Linked DNA regions of Arthrobacter globiformis. The protein of the gene in region 1 interacts with the protein of each later gene in a pairwise test. Links are inferred from orthologs where the notes say so. Each region holds a gene or a part of one and is shown on either strand. Other genes may lie near its edges.

Evidence for each region.
Region 2: the proteins of dnaE (region 1) and rplL interact in binary tests that used the Escherichia coli proteins (3 or more experiments, as listed by UniProt). The link is inferred for Arthrobacter globiformis from one-to-one orthologs.
Region 3: the proteins of dnaE (region 1) and QFZ23_RS15415 interact in binary tests that used the Escherichia coli proteins (3 or more experiments, as listed by UniProt). The link is inferred for Arthrobacter globiformis from one-to-one orthologs.
Region 4: the proteins of dnaE (region 1) and dnaN interact in binary tests that used the Escherichia coli proteins (3 or more experiments, as listed by UniProt). The link is inferred for Arthrobacter globiformis from one-to-one orthologs.

Annotation. Positions count from the first base shown.
Region 1 is NZ_JAUSZX010000001.1:1,992,653-1,997,719, forward strand. The notes cover bases 351-4,420. They hold dnaE (DNA polymerase III subunit alpha), read left to right. Parts: upstream 351-662; coding sequence 663-4,220; downstream 4,221-4,420. Other genes in these bases: QFZ23_RS09145 (RluA family pseudouridine synthase), read left to right, coding at 351-610; QFZ23_RS09155 (flavin reductase family protein), read right to left, coding at 4,256-4,420. In the rest of the region: more of QFZ23_RS09145, read left to right, coding at 1-350; more of QFZ23_RS09155, read right to left, coding at 4,421-4,714; QFZ23_RS09160 (hypothetical protein), read left to right, coding at 4,895-5,067. UniProt on the Escherichia coli protein: DNA polymerase III is a complex, multichain enzyme responsible for most of the replicative synthesis in bacteria. This DNA polymerase also exhibits 3' to 5' exonuclease activity. The alpha chain is the DNA polymerase catalytic subunit.
Region 2 is NZ_JAUSZX010000001.1:3,791,232-3,795,143, forward strand. What follows is about bases 640-3,554. They hold rplL (50S ribosomal protein L7/L12), read right to left. Parts: upstream 2,329-3,554; coding sequence 1,951-2,328; downstream 640-1,950. Other genes in these bases: QFZ23_RS17770 (acetyl-CoA C-acetyltransferase), read left to right, coding at 640-1,331; QFZ23_RS17775 (aminoacyl-tRNA deacylase), read left to right, coding at 1,331-1,837; rplJ (50S ribosomal protein L10), read right to left, coding at 2,403-3,005; QFZ23_RS17790 (GNAT family N-acetyltransferase), read right to left, coding at 3,299-3,554. In the rest of the region: more of QFZ23_RS17770, read left to right, coding at 132-639; more of QFZ23_RS17790, read right to left, coding at 3,555-3,912. UniProt on the Escherichia coli protein: The binding site for several of the GTPase factors involved in protein synthesis (IF-2, EF-Tu, EF-G and RF3). Is thus essential for accurate translation.
Region 3 is NZ_JAUSZX010000001.1:3,286,971-3,290,753, forward strand. What follows is about bases 251-3,036. They hold QFZ23_RS15415 (aminotransferase class I/II-fold pyridoxal phosphate-dependent enzyme), read left to right. Parts: upstream 251-932; coding sequence 933-2,141; downstream 2,142-3,036. Other genes in these bases: coaD (pantetheine-phosphate adenylyltransferase), read right to left, coding at 342-842; QFZ23_RS15420 (spermidine synthase), read left to right, coding at 2,138-2,926; rsmD (16S rRNA (guanine(966)-N(2))-methyltransferase RsmD), read right to left, coding at 2,948-3,036. Also shown: QFZ23_RS15405 (YceD family protein), read right to left, coding at 1-197; more of rsmD, read right to left, coding at 3,037-3,553; QFZ23_RS15430 (ATP-dependent DNA helicase RecG), read right to left, coding at 3,599-3,783. UniProt on the Escherichia coli protein: Shows aminotransferase activity with methionine and histidine as substrates, and to a lesser extent also with phenylalanine.
Region 4 is NZ_JAUSZX010000001.1:234,162-237,929, forward strand. Bases 391-3,161 are described here. They hold dnaN (DNA polymerase III subunit beta), read left to right. Parts: upstream 391-1,099; coding sequence 1,100-2,224; downstream 2,225-3,161. Other genes in these bases: dnaA (chromosomal replication initiator protein DnaA), read left to right, coding at 391-563. In the rest of the region: more of dnaA, read left to right, coding at 1-390; DNA replication/repair protein RecF, read left to right, coding at 3,287-3,768. UniProt on the Escherichia coli protein: Confers DNA tethering and processivity to DNA polymerases and other proteins. Acts as a clamp, forming a ring around DNA (a reaction catalyzed by the clamp-loading complex) which diffuses in an ATP-independent manner freely and bidirectionally along dsDNA.

The DNA.
Region 1 (5,067 bases):
GGTAGGACCCACCGTCGTCGGCGGACTCGCCGGGGCCGGTTACCGCATTTCCACCTCCGGCTCCGCCGAGCGCGCCGGCATCGTCCACCGCCTCGACGTCGGGACCTCCGGGGTCATGGTGGTGGCCAAGACAGAACCCGCCTACACCGCCCTGAAGCGGGCGTTCAAGGAACGCACCGTGGACAAGGTCTACCATGCGGTGGTCCAGGGCCTTCCGGATCCCCTGCAGGGCACCATCGACGCCCCGATCGGCCGGCATCCCGGCCACGACTGGCGCTTCGCCGTCATCGAGGACGGCCGGCCATCGGTGACGCACTACGAGGTCCTCGAGGCTTTCGGAAAGGCCACCCTGGTGGAGGTGCACCTGGAGACCGGCAGGACCCACCAGATCAGGGTCCATTTCGCGGCGCTCCGCCATCCGTGTGCCGGAGACCTCACCTACGGGGCCGACCCGCGGCTCGCCGCTACCCTAGGGCTCACCCGGCAGTGGCTGCACGCCCGTGAACTTGGCTTTGACCACCCGCGTACCGGGGAACGCGTCACCGTGACCAGCGAGTATCCCGAGGACCTCGCCTACGCATTGGAAGTCCTGGGTACGGGCAAGGCCTGAGCCCGCGGCACGCCGACATTAATTGTCAGGGGGTCGGCACTAGAATGGTCCGGTGACTTCCAGCAATGACTCGTTCGTACATCTCCACACCCACACCGAGTACTCGATGCTGGACGGCGCCGCCAGGCTCGGTGAGCTGTTCGACGAAACCGAGCGGCTGGGGATGCCCGCCCTGGCGACGACCGACCACGGCTACCTCTTCGGTGCCTTCGACTTCTGGAAGAAGGCCACAGACAAAGGCATCAAGCCCATCATCGGCGTCGAAGCGTATGTGACTCCCGGAACGGCGCGCGGGGACAAGAGCCGGGTCCGCTGGGGCGATGAGAGCCAGCGCAAGGACGACGTCTCCGGCGGCGGCTCCTACACCCACATGACCCTGCTGAGCTACAACAACGTGGGCATGCGTAACCTGTTCCGCGCCTCGTCGATCGCCTCCCTGGATTCGGTCTTCGGCAAGTGGCCACGGCTGGACCGCGAGCTGCTGAACACCTATTCCGAAGGTCTCATCGCCACTACGGGCTGCCCTTCCGGCGAGGTCCAGACCCGGCTGCGGCTCGGCCAGTACCGCGAAGCCCTGGAAGCCGCTGCGGAGTTCCGGGACATCTTCGGCGCGGAGAACTACTTCTGCGAACTCATGGACCACGGCCTGGACATTGAACGCCGTGTCACCGGTGACCTCCTGCGGCTGGCCAAGGAACTGAACCTCCCGCTCGTTGCCACCAACGACCTGCACTACACCCACGAGCATGACGCCAAGGCGCACGAGGCCCTGCTGGCCATCCAGTCCGGCTCGACGCTCCTCGAACCCACCTACGACAACGGCGGCTCCCGGTTCGCGTTCTCCGGCAGCGGCTACTACCTGAAGTCGCCGCAGGAAATGCGCGAGCTGTTCCGCGACCACCCCGAGGCGTGCGACAACACTCTCCTGATCGCCGAGCGGTGCGAGGTGTCCTTCAACACCGGTGCCAACTACATGCCCCGGTTCCCCTGCCCCGAGGGCGAGGACGAAACGTCCTGGCTGGTCAAGGAGGTCGACAAGGGACTCCATTACCGCTACCCCCAGGGCATACCGGACAAGGTTCGCAAGCAGGCCGACTACGAGCTGGAAGTCATCACCTCGATGGGCTTCCCGGGCTACTTCCTCGTGGTGGCCGACTTCATCAACTGGGCCAAGAACAACGGCATCCGGGTGGGGCCCGGACGTGGCTCGGGCGCAGGCTCCATGGTGGCCTACGCCATGCGCATCACCGACCTTGATCCGCTGCACCACGGCCTGATCTTCGAGCGCTTCCTGAACCCTGACCGCGTCTCCATGCCTGACTTCGACGTCGACTTCGATGACCGGCGCCGTCCCGAAGTCATCGACTATGTGACCCGGAAGTACGGCGACGAGCGCGTGGCCATGATCGTCACGTACGGGACCATCAAGACCAAGCAGGCGCTGAAGGACTCCTCCCGTGTCCTTGGCTATCCCTTCAGCATGGGTGAACAGCTGACCAAGGCACTGCCGCCTGCCGTGATGGCGAAGGATATTCCACTTGCCGACATTCAGAACAAGGATGCCAAGCGCTACAGCGAGGCAGCGGATTTCCGGCAACTGATCAGCACGGATCCCGAGGCCGCCAAGGTTTTCGAGACCGCACTGGGCATTGAGGGCCTGAAGCGGCAATGGGGCGTGCACGCGGCCGGCGTGATCATGTCCTCGGACCCCATCATCGACGTCATTCCGATCATGCGCCGCTTCCAGGACGGCCAGGTCATCACCCAGTTCGACTATCCGACGTCCGAAGGCCTCGGCCTGATCAAGATGGACTTCCTCGGGCTGCGGAACCTGACGATCATTTCCGACGCCCTGGAAAACATCAAGATGAACCGCGGCATCGACCTGGACCTCGAAACCCTCGCCCTGGATGACGCGGCGTCCTACGAGCTGCTGGCCCGCGGTGACACGCTGGGCGTTTTCCAGCTCGACGGCGGCCCCATGCGCTCCCTCCTGAAGCTCATGAAGCCCGATAACTTCGAGGACATCTCCGCCGTGCTGGCGCTGTACCGGCCGGGTCCCATGGGTGCCAACGCGCACACCGACTACGCCCTGCGCAAGAACAAGATCCAGGAGGTCATCCCGATCCACCCGGAGCTTGAGGAACCCCTCGCCGAGATCCTTGGCGGCACCTACGGCCTGATCGTGTACCAGGAGCAGGTTATGGCCGTGGCGCAGAAGCTTGCCGGCTATACCCTGGGCCAGGCCGACATTCTGCGCCGCGCCATGGGTAAGAAGAAGAAGTCCGAGCTGGACAAGCAGTTTGCCGGCTTCTCCCAGGGCATGCAGGACAACGGCTACTCCATGGAGGCGGTCAAGACCCTGTGGGATATCCTGCTGCCCTTCTCCGACTACGCCTTCAACAAGGCGCACTCGGCGGCGTACGGCGTGATTTCGTACTGGACGGCGTACCTGAAGGCGCACTACGCGCCGGAGTACATGGCCGCGCTGCTGACCTCGGTTGGCGACGACAAGGACAAGTCCGCGATCTACCTCAACGAATGCCGGCGCATGGGCATCACGGTGCTGCCGCCGGACGTCAACGAGTCGGCCCTGAACTTCACCCCGGTGGGGGAGGACATCCGCTTCGGCATGGGCGCCATCCGCAATGTCGGCGTCAACGTGGTCGAGGCCATGGTGGCCGCCCGCGAAAAAGAAGGTGCCTACAGTTCCTTCAAGGACTACCTCATGAAGGTGCCGGCAGTGGTGTGCAACAAGCGCACCATCGAATCGCTGATCAAGGCCGGAGCCTTTGACTCGCTGGGCCACCACCGCCGCGCGCTGGCCATGGTTCACGAAGAAGCCATCGACTCCGTCATCACCCTCAAGCGCAACGAGGCCATCGGCCAGTTCGATCTCTTTGCCGGCTTCGACGAGGCCGAGTCCGAGTCGTCGCTCAGCATCGAGATCCCCGACCTGCCGGAATGGGAGAAGAAGGACAAGCTCGCGTTCGAGCGGGACATGCTGGGCCTCTACGTCTCAGACCACCCGCTGCAGGGCCTGGAAGGCGTCCTGAGCCAGCACGCCGACCAGTCCATCACCTCGATCATCGCGGAGGACGGACCGCACGACGGCGCCATCGTTACGATCGCGGGCATGATCACCTCACTGAGCCGCCGGATCGCGAAGGCCAGCGGCAACGCCTATGCCCGGGCGGAGATCGAGGACCTCGGCGGTTCCATGGAGGTTATGTTCTTTGGCCAGGTCTACGGGCCGATCGCCTCGGTTCTCGCCGAGGACCTGATCGTGGTGGTCAAGGGCCGGCTGCAGCGGCGGGACGACGGTGCCGTGACCCTGAACTGCATGGAGCTCTCCGTCCCGGACCTCAGCCAGGGCACCAGCGGACCGCTGGTGATCACCATGCCCACGCACAAGGCCACCGAGGCCGTGGTCACGGAACTGGGGGACGTGCTGCGCAACCACCGGGGCAACTCCGAGGTCCGGGTGAACCTGCAGGGCGACAGCCGGATCGAGGTCATGGCGCTTCCCGTTCACCTGCGGGTGAATCCGAACCCGTCACTGTTCGGGGACCTGAAGGTGCTGCTGGGGCCGGCCTGCCTGGACGCCTAGGTTTCCCTGCCTGGACACCTGGATCCCGCAGCCGTTCAGATTTCGTAGTCGAGGGGAACGGGCTGTCCGTAGGTTCCGGAGTGGTACAGCAGCGGTGAGCCGTCCTCGCCAACCTGACCCTCCACCACTTCGACCACCACGACGGCGTTGTTCTCGAAGGACAGGCGCATCTGGATCTTGCCGATCAGCCAGCCGGAAACGTCCTTGAGCACAGGCACGTCATAGGGTCCGTGGGCCCAGTGGTCGCCGGCGAAGCGTTCCTTGGTGCGGGCGAACCGGTCGGCCAGCTCCTGGTTCTCGAGCCCCAGCATGTGCACGCCGATATACGCTGTGTTGGCCACCGCCGGCCACGAGCTGGAACTGCGTGCCATGTTGAAGGTGAAGCGCGGCGGTTTGGCGGAAAGCGAGGCAACAGAGGTTGCCGTGAAGCCGTAGGGGACCCCGTCGTAGTTCACGGTGATGATTGCCACGCCCGCTGCGTGCCGGCGGAACATCTCCTTGAATGTGCCCTCGAAGGCGTCATCATCTGAGGTCACTGGAATCGATCTCCCTACTGCATCCGTGCCGATTGAGTCCCTAGTACAAGACTATGGGCCTTCCGGGCGGATGGGACATTCCCTTGGCGGGCAGGCACGTGGCGCGGAATGCCGGCCAACATTTGTTAGCGTTTCCTCATGACCCAGCCTGCACCCGTCCCTCCGGTCCGCTCCTCCGACGAGGCCCAAGGCGCCCGGCGGCGACCCGGCAAGGGCTGGGCGTGGGCCGCTGGAATCATCGGCGCGGGCATCCCGGCCGGGCTCCTCTGGTGGCTCCTGGCCCCCGGCGGGCAAAACCTCATTTCGGGAAA
Region 2 (3,912 bases), 1.8 Mb from region 1 along the record:
CAGAATGCAAGCACCGTTGCCACGGGCACCTAACCGGAATGCGCCCCGCCTTCCCAGCGTTGAATAGATAGGTGACCGGGCTCACGATACCCTTAGGCCAACCATCGACCAAAGATCGGGAGAGAACATCCATGAGCAATTCCGTGGACAACCGCGACGTTGTCATCCTGTCCGGCGCGCGCACCCCGCAGGGCCGGCTGAACGGGCAACTGGCGAGCTTCACCGCCGTCGAGCTCGGGGCGCACGCCATCAAAGCGGCCCTTGCGGCGAGCGGAGTGGACGCCGACCAGGTGGACGCCGTCATCATGGGCCAGGTCCTGCAGGCCGGGGCCGGGCAGAACCCGGCCCGCCAGAGCGCCATCGGCGCAGGCATCGGCTGGAACGTGCCCACGGTGACCATTAATAAGGTCTGCCTTTCCGGGCTTACCGCAGTGATCGACGCGGCGCGGATGATCCGTGCCGGCGACGCCACCGTCGTCGTAGCCGGCGGGCAGGAATCCATGACGCGGGCGCCCCACGTCCTCCCCGGATCCCGCCAGGGCTGGAACTACGGCACCGTCCAGGCGCTGGATGTTGCGGCACACGACGGCCTCACCGACGCCTTCGACGGCCAGTCGATGGGCCTGTCCACCGAATCCAAGAACCTGACCCTCGGCATTGACCGGACCGCACAGGACAACGTGGCCGCCAATTCACACCAGCGCGCCGCGATCGCCTCGAAGAACGGCGTTTTCGACGACGAGATCTCACCGATCAGCGTCAAGCAGCGCAAGGGTGATCCGGTGGTGGTTTCCACCGACGAGGGCCTCCGGCCGGATACCAGCGTGGAGTCCTTGGCCGGCCTGCGGGCTGCCTTCGTCACCGACGGCACCATCACGGCCGGCAACTCCTCTCCCCTGTCCGACGGTGCCTCCGCCCTGGTCCTGGCCTCCCGCAAGTTCGCGGAGGAGAACGGCCTGGAGTACTTGGCTGTCGTAGGCAAGCCCGGGCAGGTGGCCGGGCCGGACAACTCCCTCCACTCCCAGCCCTCCAACGCCATCCGGAACGCCCTGGACCGGGCCGGCTGGAGTACCGCGGATCTGGACTTCATCGAGATCAATGAGGCGTTCGGTTCGGTGGCCGTGCAGTCCCTCAAGGATCTGGACTACCCGCTGGAGCAGTGCAACATCCATGGCGGTGCCATCGCGCTGGGCCACCCGATCGGCGCCTCCGGTGCGCGGCTGGCACTCCACGCGGCACATGAGCTGAAGCGCCGCGGCCAGGGCAAGGCGGCAGTCTCACTCTGTGGAGGCGGCGGCCAGGGTGAGGCCCTCCTGCTGTTCCGCGACTGATGAACGGCGTTCCGGCGCCGGGCGCCGACGGGACGAACGGCGGCGGCAGGGAGCGTTTCCTTGCCGACGCCGCCGCGCGCGGCCTGGATGTCCAGCTCGTCGAACGGCTGGCGGCCCACAGCCTCGAGGAGGCGGCCGCGATCCTTGGCATCAGCCCGGCGGACATCGTGAAGTCCCTCGTGGTGAAGCACAAGGACGGCAGCTTCCTCTTCGCCCTCATCCCGGGCGACCGCCAGATCTCCTGGCCCAAGCTGCGCAGCCTGGTGGGCGTCAACAAGCTCTCACTCCCTGCGGCCGACGTGGCGCTGGAGGCAACCGGCTATGAGCGCGGCACCATCACCCCGCTCGGCAGCACCACGGCATGGCCTGTCTATGCGGACCGGGCTATCGCGGGCAAGCGGATCTCCATGGGCGCGGGCCAGCACGGCTACAGCGCATTCGTGGATGCCGACGCCCTGGTCTCGGCCCTCGGCGCTGTGCTCGCGGACATCAGCGACCCCAACTAGGTCGCAGTAGGTGTCGTTTTCAGGGGTGAAAACGACACCTACTGCGACCTCGTTGGGTTAAACGCAGGAAACCCCGCCCACCGGAGTGGACGGGGTTTCCTGAACAAGCAGTGTTACTTGAGGGTAACGGTGGCGCCAGCTTCTTCGAGCTGAGCCTTTGCCTTCTCGGCGGCTTCCTTGGTGGCGCCTTCGAGAACAGCCTTGGGAGCGCTGTCAACCAGGTCCTTGGCTTCCTTGAGGCCGAGGGAGGTGATGGCGCGAACTTCCTTGATCACTGCGATCTTCTTGTCGCCAGCAGCTTCGAGGATGACGTCGAAGTCAGTCTTCTCTTCAGCTTCTTCTGCAGCGCCACCGGCAGCGGGGCCAGCAACAGCAACAGCAGCAGCGGTAACTTCGAAGGTCTCTTCGAAGAGCTTGACGAACTCGGAGAGCTCGATGATGGTCAGTTCCTTGAAAGCTTCAATGAGCTCTTCGTTGGTGAGCTTCGCCATGGTTGGCGTCCTTCCTATAAAGGTGGCCGGGGGCTGAATGCCCTCCGTTCCACCGGAGTCTTTTTGGGAGAGAGTTAGTTCTCTTCGGCAGCGGCTTCGGCCGGAGCCTCAGCTGCTTCTTCTGCGACTGCGTCAGCGTCTGCGGCGGGAGCTTCTTCAGCGGCGGGAGCTTCGGCTTCAGCCGGAGCACCGTTCTCTTCTTCAAGCTTGAGGCGCAGTGCGTCGATGATGCGTGCAGCAGCGGCAGCAGGTGCCTTGAGGATGCCTGCAACCTTGGCGAGCTGCAGCTCGCGGGACTCGAGTGCTGCCAGGGCAGCAACTTCGCTGGCGTTCAGTGCCTTGCCCTCGAAGTAACCGGTCTTGATGACCAGCTGCTTGTTGGCCTTGGCAAAATCCGTCAGGCTCTTGGCAGCTGCAACTGCGTCACCCTTGATGAACGCGATTGCAGTGGGGCCGGCGAGCTGGCCGTCGAATGCTTCGACACCAGCTTCCTTGGCTGCAATGGCGGTCAGGGTGTTCTTGACGACCGCGAACTTGGTGTCCTGGCCGAGAGAAACACGCAGCTGCTTGAGCTGTGCAACGGTGAGCCCACGGTATTCGGTCAGGACAGCGGCGTTCGATTCCTTGAAATCGTTAGTGATCTCAGCTACTGCTGAAACCTTGGTAGGCGTTGCCATAACCCTCCTTCCGGGGATAGTGCCGGTATTCCGGGTCCCCGCTCAGGTGAGCTAAAACTAAAAACGCCCCGCGCAGATGCACGGGGCTTGGCTCAACGCTGTCATAACAGCGGAACTTTGCTTCGTTCACCTGCGCCGGCCGCCCTATGTTCAGGGTCCTTCGTCTGGAAACCCACTGGCTCTTTTTCACACAACTGCAGAGTTGAGCTGAGCTCGAAAGAGTGGGAATCCAACAACCGACGGTCTTTGGTAGTTCAAGCTTACGGGAGGGTTCCGGGGATAACCAAATCGGCCTAGCTTCTGCTGGGTCCCAGGTCCGGTAGTTCCTTCTGCCAGATCCCGGTGACTCCCGCCGTCGTGAACCCGAGCTGGCGGTTGACCGTGAGCAGGTACCGGTTTTCCGGTGCGTTCCAGGTATAGATCACCCGCGCCGCGGGGAACTGCTCGGTGAGGCGCTCCATGTTGGCCACCTTGATGAGCAGGCCGAGCTTGTTGCCGCGGTGCGCCTGCAGCACCACGGTATCGTCCTGGAAGACGACGTCCTGCCGCTGCGCCAGGACGCTGATGGTGGTCAGCCCCACGAGCGTCCCCGTGGCGATATGTTCGACGGCGGTCACCACCGTGCGCCGTCCCTGGGAGATCATGACTTCCTCGGCTTCACGCAGGATCCTGGCGTCGAAAACCATGCTGTCGTCGTCCTCCGCCGGCCCGGCGTCACCGCCGGCCTGGTTTTCGAGGGCAGCCACCGATTCCAGCCAGCGCTCCGGGCAGCGGTCGGTCCAGTGGTGCAGGCGGTAGCGGCCGTTGTTGGCCTCCTGCGCCTCTGCCTCGAGCTCGGCCACAAGCTTGCTGTCCAGCGGCAGCGCGCACGAGCTGAACTGTTCGATGTGCTGCAGGGTGTAACCGG
Region 3 (3,783 bases), 1.3 Mb from region 1 along the record:
CCGTTTACTTCGGCGAGGGCGGTTCCTGATACCAGAATTCCTTCGTGTACGGCCTCAAGCTTCAGGTCGAGCTCGATATCCGAGCCTTCCTGAACGCCAATGAGCGCCACGCCGAGATCTCCCGGCGCGGGTACATGTTCCGTCAGTGTACGCATGCTCCCCGGACTGCGTCCGAGGTCCTTGACATCTAGCATCAAGGGCGAACTTGCATCTCGCTTAATGAGAACTCCTGTTGAACATATGACCGACGTACCATCTTAGCCTGAACTCCCTGACGGACTCAAACCGGATGCCACGACGGGGGAAGCGGCCGGCGTGCACCGGAAACGTACCGGACAAGCCTACCCCCTGGAGGGCTGGCCCGCGGCAGGCGCGCCAGCAAGAAGCCGTTTCAGCACCGACCGGGGGACGTACTCGGAGACACTCCCGCCCAGGGTGGCCACTTCCTTGATCAGGGTGGACGACAGGTGCAGGTAGTGCGCCTCCGCCGGAAGGAACACGGTCTCCACTCCGCTCAGCTGCCGGTTCATCGTGGCCATGGGAAGCTCGTAGTCAAAGTCCGACGACGACCGGAGCCCCTTCACGATGGCGGACACTCCGCGCTGCCGGCAGTACTCCGCCAGGAGGCCCTCTCCGACGGGTTCCACCACGATGCCGCGCAGGGAGGCCAGGGTCTCCCTCGCCATCTCAATCCGTTCCTCGAGCGGAAACCGGTACTTCTTGGCATAGTTGGTGGACACGGCGACGATCACTTCATCAAACAGGCTCGCGGCTCTGGCGATGACCTCGAGGTGTCCATTGTGGATGGGGTCGAAGGAGCCTGGGCATACGGCGCGTCTCATGCTCCGAACCTACCGTATCGGCGGCCCGGGATACCATGACTTGGGCACCGGCCGCCACGGGGCCGCGGCTGAACAGACAGGCAGAAACCAATGACACAAACACTTCCGGCGCCCTGGCAACGTGCAGCCACCGGGGCGAACCTGCTGGCAAGTGACGGCGCTTTGGGCGTGACGATCTTCGAGGAGATGACCACGCTGGCCACGCAGACGGGCGCGATCAACCTGGGGCAGGGTTTCCCCGACGAGGACGGCCCCGCGGAGATCAAGGCGGCCGCCCAGGCCGCGATCGCCGAAGGCTCCAACCAATACGCGCCCGGCAAGGGGATCCCCCAGCTGCGGAAGGCCGTGTCCGCTCACCAGAGCCGGTTCTATGGGCTGGAACCGGACCCTGACACTGAAATCATCGTCACCACCGGCGCCACCGAGGCCATCGCCGCGTCCCTGCTGGCCTTTGTCGGCCCCGGCGATGAGGTCCTGACATTCGAGCCGTTCTACGACTCCTACGGCGCGATCATCGGGCTCTCCGGCGCCACGCATGTCACTGCCCCTCTGCTGGCCCCCGATTTCCTGCCTGACTCCGCAGCCCTGGAAGCGGCGTTCACCGACCGCACCAAAGTCGTGCTGTTGAACAACCCGCATAACCCCACCGGTGCGGTGTTCCCGCGCGAGGTGCTTCAGCGCGTCGTCGACCTCGCCCGGAAGCACGACGCGATCATCATCACCGACGAGGTTTACGAACACCTCACGTTCGGCGTCCGCCACATACCGGTGGCCATGCTGCCGGGGGCCGCCGACAGGACGGTCACCATCTCCTCGGCGGGCAAGACGTTCTCCTTCACCGGCTGGAAGGTCGGCTGGCTGAGCGGCCCGGAGCACCTGGTGGCAGCGGCCCGGACAGTGAAGCAGTTCCTCACGTACAGTTCCGGCACCCCGTTCCAGAGTGCCATCGCCACCGGCCTGGCCCTGCCCGACGAGTTTTACGAGGGCATCTCCGCCACACTGCGGAAAAAGCGCGACATCCTCAGCGAGGGGCTGCGCGCGGCCGGGCTGGACGTGTTCATGCCCGATGGCACCTACTTCGTCAACGTGGACACCTCGCCACTGGGCATCCGGGACTCTGTGGACCTGGCCCGGCGCCTGCCCGGCCTGGTGGGCGTGGCGGCGATCCCGGTGCCCGTGTTCTGCCACCCCGAGGGCGCGGAGCGGACGCGCAGCCTCCTGCGGTTCGCGTTCTGCAAACGCGACGAGGTCCTCGAGGAGGCCGCCGCACGGCTGGCGACCCTCCGGGACAGGCTCTGACCACGGCCGACGGCGCCCGGGCATCGCGATTCCTGCGCGCCACCGGCCAGCACGCCGTCATCGAACCGGATACCTATACACACGGCGGGTTCGTGCTCAGCATCGGCGGGGCCGAGCAGTCCCACGTGGACCTGGCCGACCCCGAGGACATCTTCTACGAATACCTGCGCCGCATCGGCCATGTCGTGGACCTCGCCGCTCCGTGGGGTGAGCCCATCCGCGCGCTGCATCTGGGGGCCGGCGCCCTGACCCTGGCGCGGTACATCCAGGCGACACGCCCCGGCTCCCTGCAGTACGCCGTGGAGCTCGAGCGTGAGCTGCTGGACTTCGTGCTGGAGCGGCTGCCGCTGCCCGAAGGCACCGACCTCCATACGGTCATCGGCGACGCCCGCGCTTCCCTGTCGGAGCTGCCCGCGGAGCTGCGCTTCGACGTCGTCATCCTTGACATCTTCTCCGGCCCGGAGGCGCCGGCGCACATTGCCTGCACCGGGTTCTACGAGGAAGCCGCTGCACTCCTCACGGAACGGGGCGTGCTGATCGTGAATGTCGGCGACGAGCCGGGCCTGACGCTCGTCCGGAGCCAGGTGGCCGCCTTGCAGGAGGCCATGACGGACGTCGCCGCCTGCGCCGAGTCGGGCATGTTCACGGGAAAGTATCCGGGGAACATCATCCTTGTCGGCACCCGCAAGCCATGGCCTCCCGAGTGGTCCGCCGCCCTCACGGCCCGCGGACCGCATCCGGCCAGGGTCCTTGCCGGTGTGGAACTGGACCTGTTGTCGGACTAGCTCGGCTGTCGGATCAGGAGCTCAGTCCCCGGCCTCCAGCGCGAGGTCCACATCGGGGCCACTGGACGGTTCGGCGTACCACAGCCGGGTCTCGCCGTACTTCTTCTCGGCAAAGCGCTCCAGGCCTTCCGGCCACCGGGGTTCGGTAGCGCGGGACGACCGCTCGACCACCACCACCGCCCCGTCATTGAGGTGCGGTGAAAGCTTTTCCAGGACCGACGCCAGCGCGGGCTCATCGAGGGGGTATGGCGGATCCAGGAAGGCGACGTCCCATTTGGCCTCCTCGGCCGCGCGGTCGAGGAAGGACTCCACCCTGGAGCGGTGCACCGTGACGGCCTTGCGGCCCAGGACTCCGTTGATGAGGTCGGCGTTCCGCTGGCACACGGCGCTGGCCTTGGCGTCGAACTCCACCAGATCGACCGTTTCCGCTCCCCTGCTGGCGCTCTCGACCCCCAGCGCCCCGGATCCGGCGTACAGGTCCAGGACCCGGGCGCCGCCGAGCACGTTGAACGCGTCCAACCGGGAAAACAGCGCCTCCTTGACCCGGTCCGTGGTGGGCCTCGTCAGGGACCCCGAAACGTTGGCCAGCGGGGTTCCGCCCGCGGCACCCGCAACGATCCTGCTCATACCCAGTCCCCGGACTGTGCCGGCCGGGGTGGGACGGGGTTCGTGCTAGCCGCGTTCAAGGAACGCCTCCTTCTCGGGATTCAGGTACTCGTCAATAGCCTCGGCGAGTGCCGCGTAGCCGGCCAGCGCGGGGTCCGCGGCGACGATCTTCTGGGCGTCCTGCCTGGCTCGGGCAATGATGTCCTCGTGCTCCAGTACGCGGAGCAGCTTCAGCGTGGACCGGCCACCGG
Region 4 (3,768 bases), 1.8 Mb from region 1 along the record:
AGTGGGGCCTGCTGACGGACATCCAGCCGCCTGAGCTGGAAACCCGCATCGCCATCCTCCGGAAGAAGGCCCTCAGCGAAGGCCTCTCCGCCCCGGACGACGCGTTGGAGTACATCGCTTCGAAGATCGCCAGCAACATCCGCGAACTCGAAGGCGCCCTCATCCGCGTCACGGCATTCGCCAGCCTCAACCGCCAGCCGGTGGACGTCGCTCTCGCCGAGATGGTGCTCAAGGACCTCATCACCGACGACGGCGCCCAGGAAATCACGTCGGCCCAGATCCTGCAGCAGACGGCGGACTACTTCAAGCTCAGCATGGAGGAGCTCTGCAGCAAGTCCCGGACCCGGACGCTGGTGACGGCACGGCAGATCGCCATGTACCTGTGCCGCGAACTGACCGACATGTCGCTGCCGAAGATCGGCCAGGAGCTAGGCGGACGCGACCACACCACCGTGATCCACGCCGACCGCAAGATCCGTGAACTCATGGCCGAGCGTCGTGTGATTTACAACCAGGTCACCGAGCTCACCAACCGGATCAAGCAGCAGCAGCGCGACTCCTGATCCAAGGTTCTTTACCTTATTAACAGGTGCGTGTGGATAACCCTGTGGACAGTTAAGGGGACAACCGCGGTTAATGGGCTTAAAACCCTTAAGGCGTCTGTGGATCACGGAACCGGGCCAAAATCTTGTCAACATCCACAGCCTGTTTAAAACGTGCCGAACCCACAGTCCATGAACAGGGCTTAACCGCGGATCCGAGCCGTGAAACCGACTTATCCACAGTTTCCACAGCAGTTATTAACACTACTAATCCCAAAAAATCGAATTCCCTCAAACAACAATCTCCTTCCGCGACCTCCACGCACCGGCCCAAGCATCGGCCACCAGGCTGCCGGCAGAGCTGGCATCACTGGCGGGGATGGGGAAATCCTTGTAGTTCCGGCTAAGCTGTCTGCAGCGCTCCCATCCCTGGGTTTGTTCGCGGTCGGCCATGCGCGGACCATGCAGGTTCAGGGACTTGGGGGCAACGGTCTTGTGGGCTCCTTGCGAGTTCCCGTTCAGAAAATGGCAGCAGCAATGAAAGGCGGCACCCTTCCGTGAAGTTCAGAGTCGAACGGGACGTCCTGGCAGAAGCCGTCACATGGACAGCCCGGTCGTTGTCTCCGCGGCCGCCCGTACCGGTGCTCTCCGGCCTCCTCCTCAAGGCCGAATCCGGAACCGTCAGCCTGTCCAGCTTCGATTACGAGACCTCCGCACGGCTTGAAATTCCTGCCGACATCAGGGAGGAAGGCACCATCCTGGTCTCCGGCCGGCTCCTGGCGGACATCTGCCGCAGCCTGCCCTCGGCGCCGGTGGACATCGAAACCGACGGCAACAAGGTGACACTCACCTGCCGCCGAAGCAGCTTCCACCTGGCCACCATGCCCGAGGCTGAATACCCGCCGCTGCCTGCGCTGCCCACCATCACCGGAACTGTCGCCGGTGACGCGTTCGCCCAGGCTGTATCCCAAGTGATCATCGCCGCGAGCAAGGACGACACCCTTCCCATCCTCACGGGCGTGCGGATGGAGATCGAGGACGACCTCATCACCCTCCTGGCCACGGACCGTTACCGGCTCGCCATGCGGGAAGTTCCCTGGAAGCCCGTCACTCCGGGCATCTCCACCAGTGCCCTGGTCAAGGCCAAAACGCTGAACGAGGTCGCAAAGACTCTGGGCGGCAGCGGTGACATCAACCTGGCCATCGCCGACGACGACAGCCGGCTTATCGGCTTTGAAAGCGGCGGACGCACCACCACGTCGCTGCTGGTCGACGGCGATTACCCCAAGATCCGCTCGCTGTTCCCGGATTCCACGCCGATTCATGCCACGGTGCAGACCCAGGAGCTCGTGGAGGCGGTCCGCCGCGTCTCGCTCGTGGCAGAACGCAACACCCCGGTCCGCCTCGCCTTTACGCAGGGCCAGCTGCACCTCGACGCCGGCACCGGTGAGGACGCCCAGGCATCGGAAGAACTTGAGGCGCAACTCTCGGGCGATGACATCACCGTTGCCTTCAACCCGCACTACCTGGTTGAAGGCCTCAGCGTGATTGAAACCAAGTTTGTGCGCTTCTCCTTCACCACGGCACCCAAACCTGCCATGATCACCGCGCAGAACGACGTCGACGGCGAGGACCAGGACGACTACCGCTACCTCGTGATGCCGGTGCGCCTGCCCAACTAAGCCACATCCCAACTAGGTAGCAGCTGAGGGGCTTCCGAGCCTTCAGAACGCCTTGAGCTGCTACCTGTTTGGGTGGACCGCCATCCCTAACCATCCGCGCAGAAAAGAGTTCACACGGTGCATATCGGACTGATCGGCCTTGGAAAAATGGGTTTCAACATGCGCGAACGGCTGCGCAAGGGCGGGGTCGAGGTCACTGGCTTCGACCGCAACCCCGAGGTCACCGATGTTGCCTCCACGGACGAACTCATCGCCGCCCTTCCTGCGCCGCGCCTCATCTGGGTCATGGTTCCGGCCGGTGAAATCACCGACGCTGTCATCACCGAGCTCGGTGCCAAGCTGCAGCCCGGCGACATGGTGATCGATGGAGGCAACTCCCGCTTCACCGAGGACCAGAAGCATGCCGCGGCCCTCGCCGAAAAAGGAATCCGCTTCGCTGACTGCGGCGTCTCCGGCGGAGTCTGGGGCCTTCAGAACGGTTACGGTCTCATGGCCGGCGGCGACGCCGAGGACATCGAACGTGCCCTTCCGGTCTTTGACGCGCTCCGTCCCGAAGGCGACCGCGCGGACAGCTTCGTCCATGTGGGCAGCGTCGGCGCCGGCCACTACGCCAAGATGGTGCACAACGGTATCGAGTACGGCCTGATGCAGGCCTACGCGGAAGGCTATGAACTCCTCGCCGCCAAGGAAATCGTGACCGATCTCCCCGGCACTTTCCGCGCCTGGCAGAAGGGGACAGTTGTCCGGTCCTGGCTTCTGGACCTCATGGTGAAGGCCCTGGACGAGGATCCGGGACTTGCCTCGATCGACGACTACGTCGAGGACTCCGGTGAAGGACGCTGGACCGTGGAGGAGGCCATCGCCAATGCGGTCCCCGCCCCCGCCATCACCGCTGCGCTGTTTGCCCGGTTCGCCTCCCGCGAGGACAACTCGCCGGCAATGAAGATGGTGTCCGCGCTGCGCCACCAGTTCGGCGGGCATGCCACCCGTCCGGCCAAGTAGCTCCGTGTCCGGGTTCCGGCCGGCTTCCGGACCGACGGTTCCCGAGAATTTGAAGATCGCGTGTACCTAGAACACTTGTCCCTGACCGACTTCCGCAGTTACGCCCAGGTGGATCTCCGGTTTGATCCGGGGGTCACGGTCCTGGTCGGTTCCAACGGAATCGGCAAGACCAACCTGATGGAAGCCATCGGCTACCTGGCAACCCTCAGTTCGCACCGGGTCAGTGCTGACGGTCCCTTGCTCCGTTTCGGAACGGACCGCGCCCTGATCCGGGCAAAGCTGGTCCGGGGCGAACAATCCACCATTTTGGAGCTGGAGATCAACGGCGGCCGGGCCAACCGGGGACGCATCAACCGCAGCAACCCCGTCCGGGCGAGAGACCTGCTGGGCATCTGCCACACCGTCCTCTTCGCCCCGGAGGACCTGGCGCTCGTCAAGGGTGATCCGTCGAACCGCCGCCGCTTCCTGGACGAGCTCCTGGTGAGCCTGATTCCCCGGCACGCCGCCACCCGCAGCGACTATGACCGCGTGCTTAAACAGCG